One region of the Priestia sp. P5_B4 genome, then DNA from elsewhere that is predicted to be linked to it. Evidence: riboswitches for the same ligand, from Rfam matches in the RefSeq annotation. Region 1 holds a riboswitch; each other region holds the start of a gene.
The links. Region 1 has a riboswitch for S-adenosylmethionine ahead of metK (methionine adenosyltransferase). Riboswitches for the same ligand answer to the same signal wherever they lie in the genome.

Region 1 (5,087 bases):
ACTTCATCAGGAACGCCCGGAACATGAGTTGGAATCGATAAACCAAAAATAGCATCTGTTACTGTTTCGGTATTAGCGAGTTCTCCTTCAAGGGCTGCTTGAACCATAGCTCGAGTGTAACTTAACTTCATTCGTTCGCCCACCCCGTATTCACCGCCGGTCCATCCAGTATTTACAAGGTAGACATTTACATTATGTTCATCGATTTTCTTTCCTAGCATTTCTGCATAAGTTGTTGGAGCAAGAGGTAAGAAAGGCTCACCAAAGCATGTAGAGAAAGTAGCCTGTGGCGATGTTACGCCGCGCTCTGTTCCAGCTAACTTACTAGTGTATCCGCTCAGAAAATGGTACATTGCTTGTTCTTTTGTAAGCTTGCTGATTGGAGGCAAGACACCGAAAGCATCAGCAGTTAAAAAGACAATAGCTGTAGGGTGCCCGGCAACGCTTGGCAATACCGTATTATCAATAGAGTCAATTGAATAAGCGGCACGAGTATTCTCTGTTAAACTATTATCATTGTAATCTGCTACTTTCGTATTTTGATTTAACACTACATTTTCCAGTACGGCGCCGAAGCGAATTGCATTGAAGATTTGCGGTTCTTTTTCTTCGGAAAGCTGAATGCACTTCGCGTAGCATCCTCCTTCAATATTAAATACACCAGAGCTTGACCAACCGTGCTCGTCATCTCCGATTAAACGACGGTTTGCATCAGCAGAAAGCGTTGTTTTACCCGTTCCAGATAAACCAAAGAATAATGCAACGTCACCTTCTTCTCCTACGTTAGCAGAACAGTGCATGGATAGAATATTGTTTTGAGGAAGTAAGAAGTTCATCACTGAGAAAATAGATTTTTTCATTTCACCAGCGTATTCAGTTCCTCCAATTAGCACAATGCGTCGCTCTAACGAAAGAATAATGAAGGTTTCAGAATTCGTCCCGTCTGTTTCAGGGTCAGCTTTGAACGTTGGAGCTGCTACAATTGTAAACGGCTTCACATCATCATTTGTTTTTTGTTCGGCTGAAGGGCGAATGAATAACTGCTGAGCGAATAGGTTGTGCCATGCAAATTCATTAACTACTTGAATTGGTAACTGATACTTTTTATCAGCTCCAGCATATCCATTAAAAACAAAAAGTTCATCCTGCTTCTTTAAGTGGGTTAAGACTTTTTTGTATAGCGCATCGAATCGCTGAGCAGAAATTGGCTGATTGACAGGTCCCCATTCAACCGTTTTTGAAGACACAGCATCGCTTACAATAAATTTATCTAAAGGAGAGCGACCTGTATATTTTCCGGTTTCGACTGACACAGCACCTGTAGAAGTCAGCATTCCTTCGCGTCGAGCTAGAATTTTTTCAACAAGTTGTGGAACAGATAATTGGTGTTTTGTTGTTTTTAATTGAAGCAAACCATTTAATTCGATAGACATATCAACAGTACTCATGTGCACTACCTTCCTTTTTTAGCTATTATTTATTCATTAATGTTTGAAATTTATAATTAGTATAACACATTTATTTAATTATTCTATACTATTTAACTAAAAATGTTTGTGTATTATAAAAAAATGTACGTTATACCTATTTTAGACACATGTATATGTGCTAGGAGCGAAAAAAGTGAAGCTATTTTAAGTGAAAGCCTCATTTTGATCTGTCTTATTAACTAAACTTAGTGATGATTCTTAATAAGGTGTACTATTTCGGAATTTGAGTATGTTACATTAAAACAGATTCAAACATAAAGAGATGATTTCCATTTGAATGTTGTTGACAGTGAAGCGCTTTTTCATGTATTATATGTCCTTGAACGGATACTCTCTTATCCCGAGCTGGTGGAGGGACAGGCCCTATGAAACCCAGCAACCATCGTCATTTTTTTGTGTAGACGATAAGGTGCTAACCTGATGCAAGGGCACAACCTTGATCGATAAGAGTGAAAGGCTTATGTAGAATTTGATACCTTTCCTCGATACAAGGAAAGGTTTTTTTATATTTTTTAACGTGTAATGAAAATAAGGGAATGAGTACCGTATCACAATGTATCGTATTTATAAGGAGGAAAACTGATGTCAACACAACGTCGTCTGTTCACGTCAGAATCTGTTACAGAGGGACATCCCGATAAAATTTGTGACCAAATTTCTGACTCAATTCTTGATGCTATCCTAGCAAAGGATCCAAATGCTCGTGTTGCTTGTGAAACAAGCGTAACAACTGGTTTAGTTTTAGTAAGTGGTGAAATTACAACTTCTACTTACGTGGATATTCCTAAAACAGTTCGTGAAACAATTAAAGGAATTGGCTATACTCGTGCAAAATACGGATTTGATGCTGAAACTTGTGCAGTATTAACATCTATCGACGAGCAGTCAGCTGATATCGCTGCTGGTGTAGACCAAGCGTTAGAAGCACGTGAAGGTCAAATGTCAGATGAAGAAATCGAAGCAATCGGAGCTGGAGACCAAGGCTTAATGTTTGGTTATGCATGTAACGAAACAAAAGAATTAATGCCTCTTCCAATTTCATTAGCTCATAAACTTGCTCGCCGTCTAACAGAAGTACGTAAAGAAGAAATTCTTCCTTACCTTCGCCCGGATGGTAAAACACAAGTAACAGTTGAATATGATGAAAACAACAAACCTGTTCGCATCGATACAATTGTTATTTCAACTCAGCATCATCCAGAAGTAACGTTAGAGCAAATTCAACGTAACTTAAAAGAATATGTTATTAATCCAGTTGTTCCAAACGAGTTAATTGATGAAAATACAAAGTATTTCATTAACCCAACAGGACGTTTCGTAATCGGCGGTCCTCAAGGAGATGCTGGTTTAACTGGTCGTAAAATTATCGTTGATACTTACGGCGGATATGCTCGTCACGGCGGCGGTGCATTCTCTGGTAAGGATGCAACAAAAGTAGACCGTTCAGCAGCTTATGCAGCTCGTTATGTTGCGAAAAACATTGTAGCAGCTGATCTTGCTGATAAATGTGAAGTACAACTAGCATATGCAATTGGTGTTGCACAACCAGTATCTATTTCAATTGATACATTCGGTACAGGAAAAGTTTCTGAAGAAGTACTAGTAGACGTAGTACGCAAAAACTTTGACCTACGTCCAGCAGGCATCATTAAAATGCTTGATTTACGTCGCCCAATTTATAAGCAAACAGCAGCTTACGGCCACTTTGGTCGTACGGATGTGGAGCTTCCTTGGGAGTTCACAGACAAAGCGGAAGCATTAAAAACTCAAGCTTTAGCTAAATAATAAAAAAATCTCCGTGAAAACGGAGATTTTTTTATGCCAATTGAATATCTGCAGCAGATTTTTCTACGACACCTTCATATTCTGAAAGCAAATGCTGAAAAATGGCGTCCCATGATTGAGTAAGAGCATAGTGTCTCGCTGCATGGCCAAAGTGAAGCCGCTGGTGCAAATCATCGAGTAAACCTGTAATAGCCGAACTGAATTCTTCTAAGGAGTGAGGTTTGCAAAGATAGCCGTTTCGCCCGTGCTGAACCATCTGTTTAACTCCTCCTGCATTTGCTGCCACTACAGGAGTTCCAGAAGCAAGAGACTCCAGTACAACATTTCCGAAGGTTTCTGTTTCTGAAGGAAAAACAAACAAATCAGATGATGAATAGATATGAGCAAGTTGCTTACCTTCAAGGAAGCCTGTAAATGTCATATGCTCAGATGCTTGCTGCTGCATTTGTTCTTTTAAAGGGCCGTCTCCTACAATAACCCAGTGAATTTGATGGCGGATATGATCCGGTAGAGATCGTGCGATTTTTATTAAAAAATCAGCGTTCTTTTCTTTAGCTAATCTTCCTACATACGTTAAAATGTAGGGCTTTTTAATATTATATTTAATACGAATATCAAAGCGGTCATAGTGGGGGTGAAATAATTTATGATTTACTCCTCGCGACCAAATAGATACGTTGTGAAACCCTTGTTCTTCTAGCTGCTGTTTGGTCACTTCAGAGGGAGCGAATATTTTTTGTACAGGTTTATAAAACCATTTCATATATTTTTGCAGTGGTACACGCATTTTTTCAAGTTCATAGTGAGATAAATAATCATCAAACTTGGTATGATAAGAGCCGACAAGAGGAACACCTAATCTTTTCCCGTAATAGGAGCCGCAAAGCCCCATTGTAAAAGGAGTGGCCAAATGAATAATAGAAGGATTGAATTCCTGCAGCTGCTTTTTAATTTTTAGAACGTTTGGCAATGAAAAGCGGCTGTTTGGATAAAGGAAAAACGGCATGCTGAGCGAACGGTGAACATACGTTGAAAATGACTGATCATGAGCAAATTCAGGAGCAAATACCTGGATGGGAATTTGCTTTGATTTGACATACTGGGTAAATTGATAAAGTGTTTTAGCAGCTCCGTTAACTTCTGGAGCAAATGTATCCGTAAATAAAGCAATTCTCATTAGTACTCCTCCTATCAATTAAGTTAAAAATATGTTCAGTGACACAGCACCTGAAAAGATGCCCAGTATCAGGCCTACCATGACATCCGTCGGATAGTGCAGACCGAGATAAATTCTTGAAATTCCTACCGTTACTGCAAGAGGCAAAAGAACGGCAGTGAAGGCTGGATAAACAATCATAAGAGGGGTAACCAACGAAAAAATAGCTGTTGTATGCCCAGACGGAAATGAATGATCTTTTAAGGGATTTTCTAATACTTTTGTATATTTTAATTGAATATAAGGTCGTTTTCTCGGATATAGTTTTTTAGCAATGGCGACAGGAATATGACTAACGGCTAGAGAAAACGCACAAGCGTAAGCGACGGATGAAGGATGCAGAAATAGCAGCAAGCACGCTATCACAATGGTAAACGTGGCTCCGCCAGTGTGAGTTAGTAAACGTAAAAATCTATTTAAGTGCTTTCGATCAAAATGTTGGTTTACGCTTTTGAATAATCGGCATTCGGCATCATATACATACTGAATTAACTTGGCTTTCATAGAGTCGCTCCCTTTTCAATAAATACGTCTTTATTATTCAGTTTAATCTTTAATTGTGTAGGCAGTACTAAAACGATGTAAATTAATATGGA
Region 2 (5,087 bases), on a different contig from region 1:
GTACTTCACGTCCGACTGGAGGAAGACCGAATGACACGTTACTTACGCCAAGAATGGTCAGGCAATCAGGCAGGGCTTCTTTAATCATTTTAATTCCTTTAACTGTTTCTTCAGCAGAACCAATATATTGTACATCACCAGTCCCTACAGGAAACACAAGAGGGTCAAAAATAATATCTTTTGGATTAAAGCCATGTTTTTCAACAAGCAAATCATGTGAGCGTTTAGCAATCTCTACTTTTCGTTCTGCAGTAACGGCCATGCCTGTTTCATCGATTGTACCCACAACCAGAGCTGCACCGAATTTTTTTACTAGCGGTAAGATTGCATCAAAACGCTCTTCACCATCTTCTAAGTTAATGGAGTTAATAATGACCTTACCTTGCGAGTACGTTAAAGCTTTTTCAATAACTTTCTCGTCCGTTGAATCGATTACAAGAGGAACCTTCACTTTTTTTACAACTTCTTGAATAAATTCCTCCATGTCTTCCATTTCTTCACGGTCCGGATCTGCCAAGCAAATATCAATAACGTGAGCACCATTTTTAACTTGAGCACGCGCAATTTCAGATGCTTCTTCAATTTTTCCTTCCGCAATCAGACGCTTGAACTTGCGAGAACCGATTACATTCGTACGTTCTCCCACAAAAAGAGGGCGCATAGAATCGTCATATACAAGCGGTTCAATACCGGTTACAGCATGGTTATGCTCGGAGCGATCAAGCGAACGGGGCGCAACCTCTTTTACCGCTTCCGCCAGTGCTTTAATATGAGCAGGCGTTGTACCGCAGCATCCGCCTACAAAGTTCAGCCAGCCTTTATCAGCAAATCCTTTAATTTTTTGAGCAAGAAGCTCAGGGGATTCATGATAATTGCCTTCTTCATCCGGAAGTCCAGCGTTTGGATAACAGCTAACTGCTGAAGTGGCTAGGTCTGAAAGAGAGCGAATATGATCCGTCATAAATTCAGGGCCTGTCGCGCAGTTAAGTCCGACTGAAAGAGGCTTCATGTGTTCCAGTGATAAGTAAAAAGATTCGATATCTTGACCAGCGAGAGTTGTTCCCATCGGCTCAATTGTTCCTGAGATCATAATAGGAACTTCGGTTTTTAGTTTTTCAAACGCCGCTGTAATGCCTAAAAATGCGGCTTTTACGTTCAGCATATCTTGACAGGTTTCGACTAAAAGCAAGTCAACGCCGCCGTCTAACAAACCTCGAGCTTGCTCTTCGTACGATTCTACTAACTCAGGGAATGTAATACCTCCGGTAACAGAGAGAGTTTTAGTGGTAGGACCGATAGCTCCAGCTACGAACCTAGGCCATTCGGGAGTTGAATATTTATCGCGGGCTGCACAAGCAAGCTTCACAGCTTCGATATTCAATTCATACGCCAAGTGACCTAAATCGTATTCATCAAGTACGGTAGATGTTGAGCCAAACGTATTGGTTTCAATGATGTCAGCACCTGCTGCAAAGTACTCTTCATGAATGCGCTGAATCACATGAGGCGCTGTTCGAGTCAAATATTCGTTGCAGCCTTCATATTCTTCGCCGCCAAAATCTTCAGCGGTTAAATCAGCATCTTGAATCATCGTTCCCATTGCTCCATCGATGACGAGTATTCGCTTCTTTAGTTGTTGTTCGATAAGTGAGCTCATTTATATCTTCCTTTCTGATGTAACAAGTTGCTTGTCATGAATATAACGTGTTAGAATTTCGGTCATTTCATAGCGCATAAACGGCGTAATTAAGTAAATACCGTCAAATAACTCATATGCTGTATCAATTAAGTTTTTTGCAATCGCAAGACCTTCGACTTCACCGCGGATTCGGTCATTTCCCGTTGTATCCATGCGTTCTAGAATATCTTCTGACAATTTAATTCCAGGTACTTCATGGTGAATAAATCGAGCATTTCTTGCGCTTGTTAACGGCATGATACCGATATATACCGGTGTTGTTAAATGTTTGGTTGCTTCATATACCTCTTCAATTTGCTTAGTTGAATAGAGAGGCTGAGTAATGAAATAGTGAGCCCCGCAGTCGATTTTCTTTTCCAAACGCTGAACGGCTCGGTCTAAGTGACGCACGTTTGGGTTAAAGGCAGCTGCAATGGAAAAATTGGTTTTTTGACCAAGTGGTTTGCCGGAATAAGATAGTCCTTCATTAAACTGAGCGATTAAACTAATCAAGTCAAATGAAGATAAATCGTAGACCGAAGTGGCGCCAGGGAAATCGCCAACTTTTGACGGATCACCGGTAATTGCAAGTACTTGATTCATTCCTAGCGTATGAAGTCCCATTAAATGAGATTGAAGTCCAATTAAATTTCGGTCGCGACAGGTAATATGAATAAGCGGTCGTGCTTTTGTTTCTTGCTGCATCAGTGTTGCCATTGCCAAGTTGCTGATGCGAGGTGAGGCAAGAGAATTATCAGCTAATGTAATAGCATCTACGCCGACTTTATCAAGTGCTTTTGCGYCTTCTAAAAATTTCGTCGGACCAAGCTGTTTAGGCGGATCTAGCTCGACGATAACCGAGCGGCGCTTCTTCACAATTTCATGCATATGAGGTTTATCCTGCTGCTCACGCTCTTGAACCGTAACGGCAGGTCTCATTTTAACGACTTTGCTTGTAATCGGAGGCAGGTCTTTTAAGGCAGATGACATTGCGCGTACGTGAGCTGGTGTTGTACCGCAGCATCCTCCAATTAAGCGAACCCCTTGTTCGCGGAATAAACGCGCGCTTTCTACAAAGTAGTCTTCATTTGTTTCATATTCCAGCTTTCCTTCCACATACGCCGGAAGGCTGGCATTAGGGTAAGYAGATAAGAAAGCACGATCAGGAAGCGGTACTTCTTCAAGAGACTGAATCATATGATAAGGACCTAAACGGCAGTTTAGCCCGACAACATCTGCTCCCAGCGCCTCTAATTCTTTTAATGCATCTGCTAAAGGACGGCCATCTTGAAGTACGCCAATATCATGCAGGGAAACGTGAGTAATAATAGGCTTATCCGTTTCTTTTCTTGCCAGTGTAAGAACGGTTTTTAATTCTTCGAAATCATAGTATGTTTCAAACAAAAGGCCATCCACGCCTTCATTTAAAAGCCAAAACATCTGTTCACGAATGCTTCGCTTAACCTCTTCTAAACTAATAGCGTTTTTTTGGAAAGAACGAATTCCGCCGAGTGTACCAACCACGTAAGCTTGATCTTTTGCAGCTTGTTTCGCTAATTTTACACCAGCAACATTGATGTCTTTGACTGAATCTTCTAATCCATAACGGGCAAGTTTTTGATAATTAGCAGCGTACGTATTTGTTTGAATAACGTTTGCACCAGCTTCTACATAGGCTCTGTGAATACGAGAAACCTCTTCTGGTTTGGTGATGTTTAGTTCTTCAAAACAGCTGTCAATACCGTGTGAGTAAAGGAGGGTACCAGTGGCACCATCCCCAATTAAAATTTTAGACTTTAAATCTTCAAGTAACCCCATGTCAAAACCTCCTTAAATTGTTCCGCTTCTATTTCACGAGTGATTCGTTTTATGCAATATGCCGATAAAATAGAAAAAGTCTTCTTAAGAAGAAGACTTTTTTCGCCTTCTTATCTTCCAAGCAATAAATTGCTTGCTGGATTTAGCACCATGTCTCTAACGACTGGTTGCTGRGGTTTCAAAGGGCCAGTCCCTCCACCTCTCATGATAAGAATCAATTGTATATAATTGAAACATATTTTTTTAAATAGAAAGAATACTTATTTAATAATTTATCTGATTTTTAGAAATTATACAACAGTAAATTGTGAATTTCCAGCAAATATTGAGGAAAATTTAAAAGCTAAAGGGAAAATATCCGTATATTTTGTTTGAAAATGACTGTTATGTTAGGGGTTAAGGAGTTTTTTGTGAGAAATACAAAAAGAAAATGAAAAAAATAAACCAAAAGGCACAAGCACTGGGATATGCGTAGATTTACACGTGAAAAGGCTCGTCTTTTTTTTATCGTTTCTACATATAGTGAACTATGAAGGGTAGAAGGGTGATGGGCATGAAAAGGTGGAAACTCACGCTGCAGGTTGCTGCTACGTATGTAGGCACTGTTGTAGGAGCCGGTTTTGCAACAGGCAAGGAAATCGTTCAATTTTTTACACAGTACGGGGAACTTGGAATGGTCGGAATTTTGGTCAGCGGCTTGTTTTTTATTTGGCTAGGTTCAAAAATGATGCTGCTTTCGCACGCAATTGGGGCTTCTTCTTATCAGCAGCTTAATACATATTTATTTGGTGATGTGCTTGGAAAAGTGGTAAACGGTGTAATGATTGTCATTTTATTTGGAGTAACTTCAGTCATGCTAGCGAGTACGGGAGCAATAGGAAAAGAACAGTTTGGGCTGTGGCCTCCTGTTGGGATGATTTTTACAATTGTTTTAACTTATATATTTATTGCAAAAGGAATTAACGGTATTTTAATGGTTAATTCTCTTGTTGTGCCGATGATGCTTTCATTTGCTTTTATCATCTTTGTGCCGAATATCAGCTATTTCTCACTGATTCAAACGAAGCCGGATTTAACGCTCGTCACGCAGTGGAAGTGGGCGGTTAGTCCCTTTTTATATATTTCCCTRAATCTAGCTTTGGCTCAGGCCGTTTTGGTCCCATTAGGAAGCTCGGTGAAAGATAGGAGCGTGATTACAAAAGGGGCCTTAATAGGAGGATGTGTACTTACGTTTATGCTTGTTTCTACTCATCTTGCCCTTTCCAATTTGCCTTATTCATTTCAACTTGATATTCCGATGAGTGCCGTTGTTAAAAATATCTCAGCGTGGGTGAATGTTTTATTTACGGTAGTTGTGTTGGGCGAGATTTTTACTACATTGATTGGAAATGTATTTGGCATCGCTAAGCAGCTTCAGTCATTTCTTCCCCTCAATGACAAACAAGCTTTTGCGTTTATTATCTTGGCTTGCTTTATTATTGGGCAATTCGGATATGCCCAGCTTCTTGAGTTTTTATATCCGATATTTGGCTATATTGGACTAGCTTTTGTATGGATGCTATGTATTAAAAAAGAAAAAATAAGCTAAAAG
Region 3 (5,087 bases), on a different contig from region 1:
CGGCACTTACAAAATCATACCCTTTTTCACCCTTGTGATCTTTCAGCACTGAATTCATATAAGGAACGTGCTGGAAGTAGTTTGCATCAATTTCATTGTTTGCAAGAGCTGTGTTCGGTAAGATGTAATCTTGGAATTTTTTAATTTCTAAGTCGATTCCTTGTTTTTCTAAAATCGGTTTTGCTTGTTCTAAAATTTCAGCATGAGGCGTATTAGATGCACCCACAACAATTTTCTTTTCATCTTTTGATCCATTGTTAGATCCACATGCAGCTAATCCTACTACTAGCGCAGATGTTAGTGCTAAAGCCGAAAGCCATTTTTTCATAATAAATAATCCTCCCTTTATCTTTTATCAATTTTTGCAGTAATCGCATCTCCAATAAGTTGGATAATAAATACAATAATCAAAATTAAGATCGTAGCAGCTAGCGTTACATCATTATGACTGCGCTGGAATCCTTCTAAATATGCAAGATTCCCAAGACCTCCAGCTCCAATCACACCCGCCATTGCCGTATAGCCGACTAGCGCAATCGTCGTTACCGTCAAACCAGAAATTAAAGCTGGCAGCGATTCAGGTAACAGCACTTTAAAGATAATAGTGCTTGTTGTTGCTCCCATTGATTTAGCAGCTTCAATAACACCTTTATCAATTTCACGCAGACCAATTTCTACAAGACGCGCATAAAATGGTGCTGCTCCCACAATTAAAGCAGGTAACGCTGCATTAGCGCCTAAAATACTTCCTACCAATGCTTTGGTAAATGGAATCAGTAAAACAATTAAAATAATGAATGGAATGGAACGAAAGATATTTACAACTGCTGACACAATGGCATATAAAGGTTTGTTTTGCCAGAGCTGTCCTTTGGACGTTAAAAATAAAAGCAAGCCCAATAAAATACCTAGAACAAACGTGGCTATAACTGAAATAGCCGTCATATATAGTGTTTCATTTGTCGCTTGAATAAAATCATCTAAAATAACGTTCGGAAATAGTTTCTCAAACATTTGTCATTACCTCCACTTCGACCTGCTGCTCATGAATGTATGCAATGACTTTTTCAACTTCTGTTAATTCTCCGTCTAAATGAACGAACAACGTCCCGTATGAACCTGTTTGTGTATGAGAAATCTTTCCTTGCAAAATATTAATCGTTACATCAAACTGTTTTAAAATCGTTGTAATGAGCGGTTGCTCTGCTTTTCCGCCAACAAACGTCAGCTGAATAATTTGCCCGCTTGGATATAACCCCTGTACTTGTTCAATTGTTTCAAACGTTTCTTCTGGTTCAGAAATCTGTTGAACGAATCGTTTTGTAATCGGCTGCTTAGGTTTTCTGAATACTTCTAGCACTTGTCCTTCTTCTACCACTGCCCCATTTTCCATAACGGCTACCCGATGACAAATTTTACGAATAACGTGCATTTCATGAGTAATCAATACAATGGTTAACCCTAGCTTCTCATTAATATCTACTAACAGATCTAAAATGGAATCTGTCGTTTGAGGATCAAGCGCTGATGTTGCTTCATCACACAGCAATACTTTTGGGTTATTGGCTAGCGCTCGAGCAATACCAACACGCTGCTTTTGTCCACCGCTAAGCTGTGATGGATAAGCATTTTCACGCCCTTCAAGCCCGACTAACTTGATAAGCTCGTCTACTCGTTTCATTCTTTTTTCTTTTGAGATCCCTGCTATTTCTAACGGAAAAGCAATATTTTCTCGCACCGTACGCGACCACAAGATATTAAAGTGCTGAAATACCATACTAATTTCTTGTCTAGCTTTTCTGAGTTTTCCGCCTTTAATTTTTCCAATATCATTACCTGCTACTTCTACCGTTCCTGTCGTTGGTGTTTCTAACCCGTTTAGCAAGCGAATTAAAGAACTTTTCCCCGCTCCGCTATAACCAATAATTCCGTAAATTTCACCTTGGTTAACGGTTAGATTCACATTATCAACAGCTGTTATTTGACCACTTTTGGCCTGATAAATTTTTGTAACGTCTGTTAATGTAATCATATTTCTTCACCTTCTTTAGTAAAAACTTAATTATGTTAGGTTGCCCTATAGGATGAAAAAGCCGTAAAACAATTTTCCCCATCAAAAAAGCCTCTCTGCGCATGACAGAAAGGCTCGATATTTAATCCTTTCTCTCATCTTTCAAAGCGCATAGCTTTGCAGGAATTGGCACCATTTCAGTTAGTCTGACGGTTGCCGGGTTTCACAGGGCTCAGTCCCTCCACCTCTCTTGATAAGAGTTCGCAACAATTATTTTGTTTTTGGGAAATATTCATTCATTTATGAACATTCATGAGTGTGATTTTAGCATGTGTCAGATAGGCTGTCAACAGATTTTGTTCTTGGGATAATATCCCAAGATTCCAACAGCCCCAACGGTTCACTCTCTTTCAATTTCTTCATTTTAAACAAACGTTTGATTATCGAAGCTCTTCAAGTAAGTGCTCGATGGAATGAAACGCATAGAGTTTTTTTACCATTTCGCCATTTTTCACTTCAATCAAACAAGGTACACTTTCAATTGAAAATATTTCTGCTTTTGAAGGCATATAATTTAAATTGCTCATTCCGATGGTCACACCGGGCAGCATCGCTTCTGCTACGGTTAACATTTTTTTTGCCAGCTGACATGTCCCGCAAAAAGGTGTATGGAAAAAGATAAACGTTCTTTGTCCTTCTTTTAACTGATCGTCAAGTTGTTTTTCGCTCCATTCTTGCATGTTGCTCATTCCTTTTATGTTAAAAATTCTGCATTAACATCGATATTGGCACTCAGTAATACTGTTGCTATGTGATGTCTAGGGGCGGTAGCAACCTCTCGGTACATTTTATCAATATATAGATGCTCTGCTTCCGGAAGCTCTCGTTTAAATTGTTTTCTTAGCTTATTCCCTGAATCATCAGAGTCAACAAGTATGTATACCTCTTTGTTAAACGTACAGTCAATAATTTCATCCAGCTTTGATAAACTAATCGTACCGTTTGTACAGATAATTTCAATTGGTTCTCGAATGATATCTTGGATACGCTTTTTATCTGATTTTCCTTCGACAATAATTACTTTTTCAATTTCAATTAGCCCCATTTTCATCACCCATAATCGTCAGTTGTATAGTAACATCATTTCTTTATGCTATACAATATTCGTTAATGTATCACAGTTCACCTGTTTTTTAAAAGAAATTTGCAAGAAAGAACTGTTTTAAAAAGCAGCTTAGGCCATATTGTTTCCATAAGACAAGAAAAACAGTGGCAGTTGCCACTGTTTAGCACCATCCTGCTTCTTCGTCGCAGTCTGTATATTTTTGCGTTTCACCTTGTTTTTGTACATCCGTATATTGATAGAACTTATTATTTTCTTGCGAATAACCTTCTTCAAAGCGGTATTCATTGCCGCTTGTTCCGTAACTAACTTCACCAATTGGCTGCTTATCAACATATAATTTCATACCGCCGTCATGAAATTTAGCTGTAACGCGATCTGTAACGTTCATTTTTTGTTTTTCAAACATAAAAAGACACTCCTTTAGCTTGTTTACTAATAGAGTGTCCAGTCAAAAACTTTTCATAAAGACAATTTATGGAGGAATATTATCCTTCGTTTGTCATTTCTTCGTATTGCTCTGCTGTCATTAGCTTATCTACTTGAGAAGCATCAGACGGTTTGATTGTAATCATCCATGCTTCTTCGTATGGAGATTCATTAACAAGTTCAGGGCTATCGCTTAAGTTGTCGTTTACTGCTACAACTTCACCGCTAATTGGTGCGTAAAGCTCAGAAACTGTTTTTACTGATTCAACGCTGCCAAACGGCTCGTCAGCTTCTACTGTTGCTCCTACTTCTGGCAGTTCAACGAATACGATGTCGCCAAGCTCAGCTTGAGCGAAATGCGTAATACCTACGCGGACAACGTCCCCTTCTGTTTTTACCCATTCATGCTCTTCAGAATAACGCAAATCTTTTGGTGTACTCATCTTAATCCCTCCAAAATATGTATCGTAATTTGTTTATATAAAAAGCGCCTTCAACGTGGAGAACACTTTCTACAACCTAAAATAACTTCCTATTAACAGTGTAACGTAAAAGGTAAAAATTTTCTATTTGAAAACTTACTTCCACACGTCCTCAAACTGCTCTTCTTTGAAGCCAAGCGTTACTTTTTGTCCATCTGTTAGCAGCGGACGCTTAATTAACATGCCATCTGACGCAAGAATCGACAGAAGTTCATCTTCACTCGCACTGCTTACTTTATCTTTAATTCCTAATTCGCGATATTTTTTACCGCTTGTATTAAAGAATTTTTTTAATTCTAAGCCGCTGTTCTGATAATAAGATTGCAGCTGCTCTTTTGTTGGCGGGTTTTCTACAATATGAATTTCTTCATACGCTACTCCGTTATCATCCAGCCACTTCTTAGCTTTTCGGCACGTACCACACTTTGGATATGAATAAAAAAATAATGACATTTCGTCAACCACCCTTTATTTTAAGCTTTTTTCGTATTTTAACACATCCTTTATCATTTACCTAGATAGAGGCTTCTTAAACAAAAAGGAGCTCGTAAAACGAGCTCCTTTTCCCTTAAACTGTGAACTTCTCTACTTCTAGAAGCGTTTTTGCAATCTCGCGCTTTACACTAATTACATTAATTGGTGTATAGCGAGTTAACTTGCGAAGAGACGAAAGCATGACTCTAAGCGTATCACCTTGTTCAACGCCAATTAACGTTTCCTTTGCATCTGCTTCAATTCGATTAAATGCTTCTTGGCAAAATACTTGCGTATATTTTACCTTCAAGCTGTTTTGATCTGCACCTGTTTTGGAAATCGCTTTTTCAGTACGTAAAACAGTGGATTCCATTGCATATACGTTACTAATCATATCGGAAATATTAACGAGAATTTCTTGTTCTTTCTCTAATTCTTTCCCATACTTCTGTGCAGCTAGACCTAAAAGCAAGAGCGCAATTTTCTTTCCATTTTGCACAAGCATTTTTTCTTGATCTAACGGCTCATTTCCTACTTCCTGCGGCATAAGCATCATCAATTCTTCTTG

Region 2: it holds a riboswitch for S-adenosylmethionine, as region 1 does, so the genes downstream of both, AC1DRF_RS07870 (bifunctional homocysteine S-methyltransferase/methylenetetrahydrofolate reductase) here and metK (methionine adenosyltransferase) in region 1, are expected to answer to the same signal.
Region 3: it holds a riboswitch for S-adenosylmethionine, as region 1 does, so the genes downstream of both, AC1DRF_RS03925 (methionine ABC transporter ATP-binding protein) here and metK (methionine adenosyltransferase) in region 1, are expected to answer to the same signal.

Annotation. Positions count from the first base shown of each region.
Region 1 is NZ_JBFULJ010000002.1:21,566-26,652, reverse strand. Features, by position in the region: gene pckA (phosphoenolpyruvate carboxykinase (ATP)) at 1-1,448, opposite strand, end outside; SAM riboswitch class I at 1,823-1,940, shown strand; gene metK (methionine adenosyltransferase) at 2,073-3,275, shown strand; gene AC1DRF_RS00655 (glycosyltransferase family 4 protein) at 3,307-4,452, opposite strand; gene AC1DRF_RS00650 (phosphatase PAP2 family protein) at 4,471-4,995, opposite strand.
Region 2 is NZ_JBFULJ010000048.1:9,997-15,083, forward strand. Features, by position in the region: gene metH (methionine synthase) at 1-1,657, opposite strand, end outside; gene AC1DRF_RS07870 (bifunctional homocysteine S-methyltransferase/methylenetetrahydrofolate reductase) at 1,658-3,496, opposite strand; SAM riboswitch class I at 3,604-3,710, opposite strand; gene AC1DRF_RS07875 (YkvI family membrane protein) at 4,050-5,084, shown strand.
Region 3 is NZ_JBFULJ010000016.1:16,722-21,808, reverse strand. Features, by position in the region: gene AC1DRF_RS03935 (MetQ/NlpA family ABC transporter substrate-binding protein) at 1-328, opposite strand, end outside; gene AC1DRF_RS03930 (methionine ABC transporter permease) at 346-1,014, opposite strand; gene AC1DRF_RS03925 (methionine ABC transporter ATP-binding protein) at 1,007-2,032, opposite strand; SAM riboswitch class I at 2,164-2,271, opposite strand; gene AC1DRF_RS03920 (thioredoxin family protein) at 2,452-2,751, opposite strand; gene AC1DRF_RS03915 (toprim domain-containing protein) at 2,766-3,116, opposite strand; gene AC1DRF_RS03910 (YusG family protein) at 3,298-3,543, opposite strand; gene gcvH (glycine cleavage system protein GcvH) at 3,623-4,006, opposite strand; gene AC1DRF_RS03900 (arsenate reductase family protein) at 4,142-4,498, opposite strand; gene AC1DRF_RS03895 (acyl-CoA dehydrogenase family protein) at 4,614-5,087, opposite strand, start outside.